One region of the Methylobacterium sp. D48H genome, then DNA from elsewhere that is predicted to be linked to it. Evidence: predicted binding sites of a transcription regulator. Region 1 holds the regulator's gene; each other region holds the start of a gene.

Region 1 (4,085 bases):
CGGCATCGCCAACGCTATCCTGGGCAGCCTCGTTCTGACCGGGATCGGCATCCTGATCGCCACGCCGGTCGGCGTCATGGCCGGGACCTTCCTGGCCGAGTACGGGCGCGGCTCGAAGCTGGCCGCCCTGATCCGCTTCCTCAACGACGTCCTGCTCTCGGCGCCGTCGATCCTGATCGGCCTGTTCGTCTACACGCTGATGGTGCGGCCGATGGGCACCTACTCGGGCTGGGCCGGCGGCGTGGCGCTGGCGATCATCGCCGTGCCGGTGATCGTGCGCACCACCGAGGACATGCTGCGCCTCGTGCCCGGCACCCTGCGGGAGGCCGGCGCGGCGCTCGGCGCGCCGCCCTCGACGGTGATCATGAGCGTGACCTGGCGGGCGGCCTCGGCCGGCATCGTCACCGGCATCATCCTGGCCCTCGCCCGCATCGCCGGCGAGACCGCGCCGCTGCTGTTCACCGCGCTCAACAACAATTCCTGGTTCTCGGCCAACCTGATGGGCGGCGTCGCGAACCTGCCGGTGATGATCTACCAGTTCGCCCTCTCGCCCTACCCGAACTGGCAGGGCCTGGCCTGGGCGGGCGCGCTTCTGATCACCACCACCATCCTGGCGCTGTCGATCATCGCGCGCCTCGTGATCAAGCCGCAGGCCTCGCGCTGAGCCCCCTTTCGAGGACACGACGATGAACGCCGCCTCCGCGATCCCCACGGTCGAGCTGAACCGCAACCGCGCCGAAGAGGGCGGCCCCGTGCGGATCGCCGTCAAGGACCTGAACTTCTATTACGGCAGCTTCCACGGGCTTAAGGACGTCAACCTCAACTTCCACGACCGGCAGGTGACGGCGCTGATCGGCCCTTCCGGCTGCGGCAAGTCCACCCTGCTGCGCTGCTTCAACCGGATCTACAGCCTCTACCCGGAGCAGCGCGCGGAGGGCGAGATCCTGCTCGACGGCGAGAACATCCTCAGCCCCTCCGTCGACCTGAACGAGCTGCGCTCGCGCATCGGCATGGTGTTCCAGAAGCCGACGCCGTTCCCGATGTCGATCTACGACAACGTGGCCTTCGGCCTGCGCCTCTACGAGAAGCTGCCGAAATCCGAGCTCGACGGCCGGATCGAGGAATCCCTGCGCAAGGCCGCCCTCTGGGACGAGGTGAAGGACAAGCTCCGGCAGCCGGGGACCGGCCTGTCGGGCGGCCAGCAGCAGCGCCTGTGCATCGCCCGGACGGTGGCGCAGAAGCCGGAGGTGATCCTGTTCGACGAGCCGACCTCGGCCCTCGACCCGATCTCGACCGGCCGCATCGAGGAGCTGATCGAGCAGCTGCGCGACGAGTTCACCATCGTGATCGTCACCCACAACATGCAGCAGGCGGCGCGCATCTCGCAGTTCACCGCCTTCATGTATCTGGGGCAGCTCGTCGAGTTCGGTCCGACCAACCGGATGTTCATGAACCCGACGGAACGCCGCACGCAGGACTACATCACCGGCCGCTTCGGCTAGTCTGCCGGGCCGCTCCGGTCCCGGGACCGCCGCTCGCGTCTCCGGCGCGCCGGCGGGTCCCGCAAGCCTCCCGGAGGGCCGTCCCCGGGACCCCATCGAAGGATCCGCCATGCCCGGCCATATCGTCACCTCCTACGACACCGACCTGGAGAACCTGCGTCGCTCGATCTCGGAGATGGGCGGCGTCGCCGAGAAGATGACCGCGGAGGCGACCGACGCCCTCGTGCGCCGGGACGACACGCTCGCCCAGGCTGTGATCCTCGCCGACAAGCGCCTCGACGCGCTGCAGCGGGACATCGAGGAGCGCGCCGTGCTGCTGATCGCCCGGCGCCAGCCCCTGGCCATCGACCTGCGCGAGACCATCTCGGCGATCCGCGTCTCCGGCGATCTGGAGCGGATCGGCGACCTCGCCAAGAACGTCGCCAAGCGCGTGGTGGCGATCTCCGATCAGGCGCCGGCCCAGAAGATCGTGCTCGGCGTGCGCCACATGAGCGACCTCGCCGAGGGTCAGCTGAAGGACGTGCTCGACGCCTACGGGAGCCGCGACGTCCAGGCGGCCCACGACGTCTGGGAGCGCGACGGCGAGATCGACGCCCTGTACAATTCCCTGTTCCGCGAGCTCCTGACCTACATGATGGAGGATCCGCGCAACATCTCGTTCTGCACGCACCTCCTGTTCTGCGCGAAGAACGTCGAGCGCATCGGCGACCACACCACCAACATCGCCGAGACGATCCACTACCTCGCCACGGGCGAGACGCTGGCGGGTGACCGGCCGAAGAACGACGCGTCGAACTACGCGACCGTGGACGGCGTGCAGGCGCCGTGAGGCGCCGACCCCGGCGCCTTCCTGTGGGCGCGGCCGGGGTCACTCTCCGTGCGGGTTGAGGCGGGGCGGCGCCTCCTGCACCATCCGGGGACCGCCCGCAGAACGAGTCTTCGAACGTGAGCATGCAAGTCCTGATCGTCGAGGACGAGGAGGCCCTGAGCACGCTGCTGCGCTACAACCTGGAGGCCGAGGGCTTCCTGGTGGATTCGGCGGCGCGCGGCGACGACGCCGAACTGCTCCTCGCGGAGCGGATCCCGGACCTCGTCCTGCTCGACTGGATGCTGCCCGGCCTCTCGGGGATCGAGCTGTGCCGCCGGATCCGGGCGCGCCGGGAGACCGAGCGCCTGCCGGTGATCATGCTCACCGCCCGGGGCGAAGAGGGCGACCGTGTCCGCGGGCTCGGCACGGGCGCCGACGACTACATCGTCAAGCCGTTCTCGGTCCCGGAGCTGCTCGCCCGGATCCGCGCGCTCCTGCGCCGGGCCAAGCCCGCCCACGTCTCGGACCGGCTGGCGGCCGGCGACCTGGAACTCGACCGCACCGGCCACCGCGTCCGCCGCGGCGGCGAGGAGCTGCATCTGGGCCCCACGGAGTTCCGGCTCCTGGAATTCCTGATGCTGGCGCCGGGCCGGGTCTTCTCCCGCGAGCAGCTCCTCGACGGGGTGTGGGGCCACGACGTCTACATCGACGAGCGCACCGTCGACGTCCATGTCGGGCGGTTGCGCAAGGCGCTGAACGGCCCGCGCCAGACCGACCCGATCCGCACGGTCCGGGGCTCGGGCTACGCCTTCGACGAGACCTTCTCGCTGGAGGCTTGAGGCGGCCCGAAGGGCTGTCGGAGCGCCTCACCGCTCCGGCGCGCCGTCATCGCGAGCGGAGCGAAGCGACCCAGAGCGGCGGGACGCCGGCGCGCGCGGCGCTGCTGGGTTGCTTCGCTCCGCTCGCAAAGACGGTGGGACGGGCCCGCGAAGATTCGCGCGTCCCGGCCTCCAGGGACTCAGCGCGCCAGCGCCGCGCTCCGGCCCGAGGCGGCCGGCACCGCCTCCAGCGCCGCCAGGACCGTCCCCTCGGTGAGGATCTGCGGCAGCACCTGGGGCTCTCCCGTCCCGGTATAGAGCAGGTAGAGCGGGACGCCGCTGCGCCCGTGCTTCTCCAGGAGGCGGGTGATCTCGGGGTTCTGGTTGGTCCAGTCGCCCTTCATGTAGGTCACGCCGCGCTCGGCCATCGCGGCCCGCACGGCCTTCGTGTTGAGCGAGGTCGCCTCGTTGACCGCGCAGGTGATGCACCACGCGGCGGTCATGTCCACGAAGACGGGGCGGTGCGCGTCGAGCAGGGCGTCGAGGCGCGCCTGCGTGAACGGCTCGATCCCGTCGGCGGCGGCCTGCGCGGCCGGCGCGGCGCGATCCCGGGGCAGGGTGACGGCGAGGGCCCCAACGGCGATCAGCGCCAGCGCGGCGGCGGCCTGCGCGACCCGGCCGGCCCGCGGCGGGGCGGCGCGGCCGTGCTCCCAGGCCCAGGCGGCGAAGCCCACGAGGACGAGGCCGATCAGCGCCGCCAGCAGCCCGCGCGGGTCGACCTGCTGCGCCAGCACCCAGATCAGCCACGCCACGGTGGCGTAGACCGGGAAGGCCAGCACCTGCTTGAGGGTCTCCATCCAGGCGCCCGGCCGCGGCAGCGCCCGCAGGGCCGGCGGCCAGAGGGTCAGGAGCAGGAAGGGCAGGGCGAGGCCGAGGCCGAGGCTCGCGAAGACGGCG
Region 2 (4,085 bases), on a different contig from region 1:
GCGCGTCTCGCGGCCGAAGCGTCGCGTCGCGGCCTCTGACCGGCCAGCGCCCCGCGGGCCACCGCGGCAGGCCGGCGCCAAGAGAAAAGGGGCCGCCTCGCGGCGACCCCCTTCCTTCGTCTCAGCGGATGGCTCGGACTTAGAAGTCCATGCCGCCCATGCCGCCGCCCGGCATGGCCGGAGCGGGGCTGTCCTTCTTCGGCGCGTCGGCGACCATCGCCTCGGTGGTCACCAGCAGGCCGGCGACCGAGGCCGCGTCCTGCAGGGCGGTGCGCACCACCTTGGCCGGGTCGACGATGCCGGCCTGGATCATGTCGACGTACTCTTCGGTCTGGGCGTTGAAGCCGAAGGTCTCCGACGAGGTGTTGTCGGTGATCTTGCCGACTACGATCGAGCCTTCCACGCCCGCGTTCTGGGCGATCTGGCGGAGCGGGGCCTCGAGCGCCTTCAGGACGATCTTGATGCCGGCCTGCACGTCCGGGATCTCGGACTTCAGCTCGGAGACCGCCTTCTTGGCGCGCAGCAGCGCGGTGCCGCCGCCCGGGACGATGCCTTCCTCGACCGCCGCGCGGGTGGCGTTGAGGGCGTCGTCGACGCGGTCCTTCTTCTCCTTCACCTCGACCTCGGTCGCGCCGCCGACGCGGATCACCGCGACGCCGCCCGCGAGCTTGGCCAGGCGCTCCTGGAGCTTCTCGCGGTCGTAGTCCGAGGTGGTCTCCTCGATCTGCGCCTTGATCTGCGAGATGCGGCCCTCGATGTCGGACTTCTCGCCGACGCCGTCGATGATCGTGGTGTTCTCCTTCTCGATGCGCACGCGCTTGGCGCGGCCGAGCATGGGGAGCGTCACGTTCTCGAGCTTGATGCCGAGGTCCTCGGCGATCATCTGACCCTTGGTCAGGATCGCGATGTCCTCGAGCATCGCCTTCCGGCGGTCACCGAAGCCCGGCGCCTTGACGGCCGCGACCTTGAGGCCGCCGCGGAGCTTGTTGACGACGAGGGTGGCGAGAGCCTCGCCCTCGATGTCCTCGGCGATGATCAGGAGCGGCTTGCCGGTCTGAACGACGGCCTCGAGCACCGGCAGCATGGCCTGGAGCGACGAGAGCTTCTTCTCGTGGATGAGGATGTAGGGATCCTCGAGCTCGGCGACCATCTTCTCCGCGTTCGTGATGAAGTACGGGGAGAGGTAGCCGCGGTCGAACTGCATGCCCTCGACGACGTCGAGCTCGGTCTCGGCCGTCTTGGCCTCCTCGACCGTGATCACGCCCTCGTTGCCCACCTTCTGCATGGCGTGGGCGATCATCTCGCCGATCTCCTTGTCGCCGTTGGCGGAGATCGTGCCGACCTGGGCGACCTCGTCGGAGGTCGAGACCTTCTTGGCGCGCGAGGTGATGTCCTTGACGGCCGCCTGGGTGGCGAGGTCGATGCCGCGCTTCAGGTCCATCGGGTTGATGCCGGCGGCGACGTACTTGGCGCCCTCGCGGACGATGGCCTGGGCCAGCACGGTCGCGGTGGTGGTGCCGTCACCCGCGATGTCGTTGGTCTTCGAGGCCACTTCGCGCACCATCTGGGCGCCCATGTTCTCGAACTTGTCGGCGAGCTCGATCTCCTTGGCGACCGTCACACCGTCCTTGGTGATGCGCGGGGCGCCGAAGCTCTTCTCGATCACGACGTTGCGGCCCTTCGGGCCGAGCGTCACCTTCACCGCGTCGGCGAGGATGTCGACGCCGCGCAGCATCTTATCGCGGGCGTCGGCGGAGAAACGAACGTCTTTCGCTGCCATTGTGTGCCTCTTAGCTGGTTGTTGAACCCCAAGGCCGGGACGGCCTCAAAGGGCGGTGACGGGTGATCCGATCAGAGGGCGACGACGCCCATGATGTCGGATTCCTTCATGATCAGGAGGTCCTGACCGTCGATCTTGACCTCGGTGCCGGACCACTTGCCGAACAGGACGCGGTCGCCGGCCTTGACGTCGAGCGCGTTGACGCGGCCCTGCTCGTCGCGGGCGCCGGGCCCGACGGCGACGACCTCGCCCTCCTGCGGCTTCTCCTTGGCGGTGTCCGGGATGATGATGCCGCCCTTGGTCTTCTCTTCGCTCTCGATGCGACGGACGACCACGCGGTCGTGCAGCGGACGGAACTTCATGAGCTGCCCTCTTGCTTCAGGTCTTGAGTTGGCGTTGATGCGGCCGGCGGGACCGCTCGCAAACTCGACTGTTAGCACTCTGTCTCGGCGAGTGCCAAAGACGGCCGCGAGATAGGCGCGGGCGGGTTCCGAGTCAAGGCTGTCGCACCCCCGCGCGACGGTGCGATGACGCGCCGGCGGCCCCGTTCCCCCTCATGGATAACGCGCTCTCATGCTGAGCCTGAACGGACCCGAAGGCCCGGTGGCGCTGCGACCCGGCGGCCCGATCGCGCGCGACACCGTGTGGCTCGACCTGAACGACCCCACGCCGGAAGAGGCTGCGGCGGTCGAGGCCGCGACCGGCCTGCGGGTGCCGTCGCGGGCGGCGCTCTCGGAGGTCGAGACGTCGAGCCGCCTGCGCCGCGTGAAGGGCGGCCTCTCGCTCTCGACCCCGATGATCACGTTCGAGCAGAGCGCGTCGCAGTTGAAGCCGCTGGGCTTCCTGCTGACCAAGGATCACCTCGTCACGATTCGCTTCCACGACCTGCGCGCCTTCGAGGCGTCCGCGAAGCGTATCGCCGACGGCGACGGCAGCACGACGCCGAGCGAGATCTTCCTCGTCGTGCTGGAGGAACTGGTCGACAGCCTCGCCGACGCCCTCGAGGATATGGGCTCCGAGCTCGACACGCTCTCGACCCGCATCTTCGACTTCGACGTCCGCGGTGCCGAGCGGCGGCGCCTGGAGAGCCCGCCGCCCCGGCGCCGCGACCTCGCCCTGCGCCGGATCCTGCGCGGCATCAGCAACCGCGGGAAGGTTCTGGGCAAGATCCGGTCGAGCCTGCTCGGGCTCGAACGGATCATCCCGTTCGTCGCCGCGGCCTGCGACAGCCTCGGCCTGCCGGAGGATGCGCGCTTCGAGACGATCAAGCGGGACATCGAATCCCTCGACGAGTTCGAGACGCGGCTCGCCGAGAACGTGCAGTTCCTGCTCGACGCGGCCCTCGGCCTGATCACCATCGAGCAGAACAACGTCTTCCGCGTCCTCACCGTCGTCTCGGTGGTCGGCGTCCCGCCGACGCTGATCGCGTCGATCTACGGCATGAATTTCAAGCACATGCCCGAGCTGGATTGGGCGCTCGGATATCCCTACGCGCTCGGCCTGATCCTCATCAGCGCGGTCGCGCCGATCGTATACTTTCGCATGCGCGGCTGGTTCTGATATTCGTAAGTATGCTTCGGCCCTGACCGAGTTTATATTTGAATGCAATCTCGACGATGGCGTCGGTCCGGTTACGGACGCACAGAGGGCGCGGCGCTCCAAGCATTCGATTTCCGTCAGGCAACTCTTAAACTGGACGAATGCCAGAATAAGGGATTCATTAACGCTGTGAGGCTACACCCCACGCCGGGGGAACGCGAGCCGTACCATGTTCAATCGCACTGTTTTCAATGAAGCCCAGGCCAAGATCGACGCGCTCGACCGCTCGCTGGCGATCATCGAGTTCTCGATGGACGGAACGGTCCTTCACGCGAACGAGAACTTCCTGCGATTGATGAAATACGGCCTCAGCGACGTCCGGAACCGCCATCACCGCATCTTCGTGGACAAGAGCTACGCCGAGTCCGCCGATTACGCGGCGTTCTGGAGCAAGCTGAAGGACGGCCAGTACGTCACGGGCGAGTTCCTGCGCCTCGACAAGGAGGGCGACTCGGTCTGGCTCGAGGCGACGTACAATCCTGTCCTCGACGCGCGCGGCAAGCCGATCAAGGTCGTCAAGTTCGCCGCGGACATCTCGGCGAAGAAGAAGGAGATCAACCGGCTCCTGACGATGATCGACAACGTTCCGGTGGCGGTCATGACGGCCGATTTGAAGGACAACTTCAAGATCGACTACATGAACGCCACGTCGCGCAAGACCCTCGGCACGATCGACCAGCACCTGCCGGTGAAGGTCGACGACATG
Region 3 (4,085 bases), on a different contig from region 1:
GCCCGGGCGGGGTCGAACGGTCCGGCGACTGGGGGGCGGGCTCTGGCGGACCCGGCCGGTCCGGCGGGCGATCTGACTGGCGATCTGACTGGCGGCTTGGCTGGCGGCTTGGCGGGCGGCATCGCGCCCTCCTGCCATTCCGCGCGGACGCCGTCACGCGTCAGGCGGCGTCGCGGGTGCTCCGGGCGCCGCCATGCGCCTCGACGATGTTGCCGAAGAACTGCCGAGCGCTCACGTCCCAGCCGCGGCGCAGGGCCTCGGCCCGGCACTCGGCGCGCGACAGGCGCAGGGCCGCCAGCGCGGCGACCCGCAGATCCGGGTCGAGCACGCCGACCCGCGTGCCGCCGACGACGTCGTTCGGACCCGGCACCGGGAAGGCCGCCACCGGGAGCCCGCTGGCCAGCGCCTCCAGGAGCACGATGCCGAACGTGTCGGTGAGGCTCGGGAAGACGAAGACGTCGCAGGCCGCGTAGACCGCCGAGAGGTCCGCGCCGGTGCGGGTGCCGAGGAAGTGCGCCGCCGGCGCGAGGGCCTGCAGCCGCGCGCGGTCCGGACCGTCGCCGACCACCACCTTGGTGCCGGGCAGGTCGAGGGCGAGGAAGGCCGCGACGTTCTTCTCCACCGCCAGTCGCCCGACGTAGAGGAACAGCGGCCCCGGCAGGCCGGCGAGTTCCGCCGGCCGGGGCGTCCCGGGCTCGGCCGGCCGGAATCGTTCCGTGTCCACGCCCCGGGTCCAGCGCATCAGCCGGCCGAAGCCCCGCGCCGCGAGCTCGCCCTGGAGCGAGGCGGTGCTGACCATCGTCCCGCGGGCGGCGCCGTGGAACCGGCGCAGGTACGCGTAGGACCACGCCTCCGGCACCGGCGCGCGGGCGGCGAGGTATTCCGGGAAGCGCGTGTGGTAGCTCGTCGTGAAGGGCAGGTCGTGGGCGAGGCAGTGCCGGCGCGCCGCGAGGCCCACCGGCCCCTCCGTGGCGATGTGCACGTGGCTCGGCCGCTCGGCCCGCCAGCGCGCCGCCACCCGCTCGCGCCCGGCATAGGCGAGGCGGATCTCCGGGTAGCCCGGCAGCGGCAGCGAGCGGAAATCCGCGACGGACAGCAGCGTCGTGGCGAAGCCGTGCTCCGGCGCGCGCCGGACCATCTGCTCGAGGGAGCGCACGACGCCGTTCACCTGGGGGTGCCACGCGTCGCTGGCGATCAGGAGCTTCACGGCGCCGCCCTCACGCCACCGCGCGCCGGCCCGGCAGGGGCTGCGGCACGACCTCGGCCTCCCGCGCCCGCAGGAGGCTCGGGTAGTGCAGCACCTCGATGCGGCCGTCGTAGTGCTCCACGAGCCCGGTGCAGGATTCCACCCAGTCGCCGGTGTTGAGGTAGCGCAGGTCGCCGATCGGCCGGTCCGCGGCGTGGTGGATGTGGCCGCAGATCACCCCGTCGGCGCCCTGGCGGCGGGCCTCCTCGGCCAGGATCGTCTCGAAGCGGCCGATGAAGCTCACGGCGTTCTTCACGCGCAGCTTCGCCCAGGCCGACAGCGACCAGTAGGACAGGCCGAGCCGCCGCCGCACCTTGTTGATCAGCGTGTTGAGGGAGAGCGCCAGCGTGTAGGCGCCGTCGCCCAGATGGGCGAGCCACGGCGAGTGGCGCACGACCATGTCGAACTGGTCGCCGTGGATGACGAGGTAGCGCTTGCCGTCGGCCGCCTCGTGGATCGCGGTCTCGGCGAGCTCGATGCCGCCGAAGCTCGTGCCCACGTAGTCGCGCAGGAACTCGTCGTGGTTGCCGGGCAGGTAGACGATCCGCGCGCCCTTGCGGACCTTGCGCAGGAGCTTCTGCACCACGTCGTTGTGCTCCTGCGGCCAGTACCAGCCCGAGCGCAGCTGCCAGCCGTCCACGATGTCGCCGACGAGGTAGATCGTGTCGGCGTCGTAGTCCTTCAGGAACGACAGCAGCAGGCCGGCCTGGCAGCCGCGCGTGCCGAGATGCAGGTCGGACAGGAACAGCGTCCGCACGCGGACCGGCATCTCCTCAACCTCGGCCACGGCATCCTCTCCCGGCGGCTGAACGGTGCCGGGATCCAGAGCGCGATCCGATCTCAGTTTGATGACGCGGGTTCCGACGGGGCGGAAAGACTTCGGTGTGCGATGCCGCGAAGCCTCTCAACCGGAGTGCGACTTCGTTGCGGCGCACAAAAAATTTTTTTGGCAAGTTCCGGAAGTTTTTCCGGTTTTCCTTTCGAGCTTCACCGCCTCATAATACCAAGAACCGGCCGCTCGGCACGAGCACGGCCGGACCTTGACAGGAAGGCGGCGAGGACGGCCCTGGAGCCGTTGGACGGGACGGCAATTCGGAGGCGACCGGCGCGCGGGGGCGCGCCGCGACGCGAGCGGCGTGAGGCCGCCTGCCGCTCCGCGGAGACCCCCCGATCACGGCAGAGGATGGCGTTCGAGGGGGTGCGGCGCGAGCCGCTCTCGACGGCGCCGGACCGACTCCCTGAGGACGCTTGGACAACCCGGCGCGGGTTCACGCCCGCGCGCAATGGACTTTTCGGAGGAAACATCATGGCCGCAACCCGGCGCCCCGGTCGCAACCACCTCTTCATCCCGGGCCCCACCAACATCCCGGAGCGCGTCCTGCGCGCCATGCACGTGCCGTCGGAGGATCACCGCTCGCCGAGCTTCCCCGAGCTGGTGAAGCCGCTCCTGCAGGACTCCAAGATGGTGTTCGGCTCGACCGCCGGGACGGTCATCCTGTTCCCGTCCTCGGGCACCGGCATCTGGGAATCGGCCCTGTCCAACACCCTCTGCCGCGGCGACACGGTGCTGACCTCGCGCTACGGCCAGTTCAGCCACCTCTGGGTCGACATGGCCCAGCGCCTCGGCCTCGACGTGGTCGTCCAGGAGGAGGAGTGGGGCACCGGCGCCGATCCGCAGAAGATCGAGGAGGCCCTGCGCGCCGACAAGGACCATAAGATCAAGGCTGTGATGGTCGTCCACAACGAGACCGCCACGGGCGTCACCAGCGACATCGGCGCGGTGCGCAAGGCGATCGACGCCGCCGGCCACCCGGCCCTGCTGTTCGTGGACGGCATCTCGTCGATCGGCTCGCTGCCGTTCTACATGGACGACTGGAAGGTCGACTGCGCCATCGCGGGCTCCCAGAAGGGCTTCATGCTGCCGGCCGGCCTCGGCCTGATCTGCATCAGCCCGAAGGCGCTCAAGATCGCCGAGGGCGGCACCGGCCGCAACGACCGGCTCGGCCACGCCTACTTCGCCTGGAAGGACCAGCTGGCCGCCAACGCCACCGGCTACTTCCCCTACACCCCCGTCCTGCCGCTGCTCTACGGCCTCCGCGAGGCCCTGGAGATCGTGAAGGAGGAGGGGCTGGAGAACGTCTACCACCGCCATCACGTGCTCGGTGAGGCGACCCGCCAGGCGGTCGCGGCCTGGGGCCTCAAGCCCTGCGCCAAGGAGCCGAAGTGGAACTCCGACACGGTCACGGCGATCGTGGTGCCGGAGGGCGCCGACGCCGCCAAGGTGATCACCCACGCCTACGAGCGCTACAACCTCTCGCTCGGCGCCGGCCTGTCGAAAGTCGCCGGCAAGGTGTTCCGCATCGGCCACCTGGGCGACCTGAACGAGCTGTCGCTGCTGGGTGCCATCGCGGGCGCCGAGATGGCCATGCTCGATTGCGGCATCAAGGTCACGCCGGGCTCGGGCGTCGCCGCCGCCTCCAGCTACCTGCGCGAGAATCCGCTGCATAAGGCGTGATCTGCGCCCGCGATCGGGGCGGGACCGGGTTGCCGGGCCCGCCCCGACGCGCAAGTAAGAACAAGACTATCGAGGAAACCGCCCGTCGTACGAGAGGGGTCCTATGACCAAGAAGATCGTGTTCCTGGATCGTGAATCCCTCGATGCCAGGGTCCGACCGTTCAATTTCCCCCACGAATACGTCGAGCACGAGTCGACCTGGACGCCGGAGGAGATCGTCTCCCGCCTCCAGGGCGCGGAGATCGCGCTGATCAACAAGGTCCCGATGCGGGCCGAGACGCTGAAGCAGCTCCCCGACCTGAAGCTGATCGCGGTCGCCGCCAC

Evidence for each region. Region 1 encodes PhoB, which activates phosphate uptake and scavenging genes when phosphate is short. Its sites were predicted from a motif close to TGTCATNNANCTGTCAT; they were not measured.
Region 2: a site for PhoB is predicted at 2,297-2,313, ahead of ACLBX8_RS01520 (CorA family divalent cation transporter). Genes of this name have one in related genera too.
Region 3: a site for PhoB is predicted at 2,084-2,100, ahead of ACLBX8_RS17155 (UDP-2,3-diacylglucosamine diphosphatase). Genes of this name have one in related genera too.

The regions. Positions count from the first base shown of each region.
Region 1 covers NZ_JBKFAP010000014.1:95,365-99,449, reverse strand. The annotation lists gene pstA (phosphate ABC transporter permease PstA) at 1-664, shown strand, start outside; gene pstB (phosphate ABC transporter ATP-binding protein PstB) at 687-1,502, shown strand; gene phoU (phosphate signaling complex protein PhoU) at 1,612-2,331, shown strand; gene phoB (phosphate regulon transcriptional regulator PhoB) at 2,454-3,149, shown strand; gene ACLBX8_RS20915 (protein-disulfide reductase DsbD family protein) at 3,329-4,085, opposite strand, start outside.
Region 2 covers NZ_JBKFAP010000001.1:288,304-292,388, reverse strand. The annotation lists gene ACLBX8_RS01535 (hypothetical protein) at 1-39, shown strand, start outside; gene groL (chaperonin GroEL) at 140-1,780, opposite strand; gene groES (co-chaperone GroES) at 1,852-2,142, opposite strand; gene ACLBX8_RS01520 (CorA family divalent cation transporter) at 2,354-3,340, shown strand; gene ACLBX8_RS01515 (methyl-accepting chemotaxis protein) at 3,549-4,085, shown strand, end outside.
Region 3 covers NZ_JBKFAP010000009.1:160,763-164,847, reverse strand. The annotation lists gene ACLBX8_RS17165 (ribonuclease HII) at 1-122, opposite strand, end outside; gene ACLBX8_RS17160 (glycosyltransferase family 4 protein) at 161-1,207, opposite strand; gene ACLBX8_RS17155 (UDP-2,3-diacylglucosamine diphosphatase) at 1,218-2,015, opposite strand; gene ACLBX8_RS17150 (aminotransferase class V-fold PLP-dependent enzyme) at 2,553-3,761, shown strand; gene ACLBX8_RS17145 (D-2-hydroxyacid dehydrogenase) at 3,865-4,085, shown strand, end outside.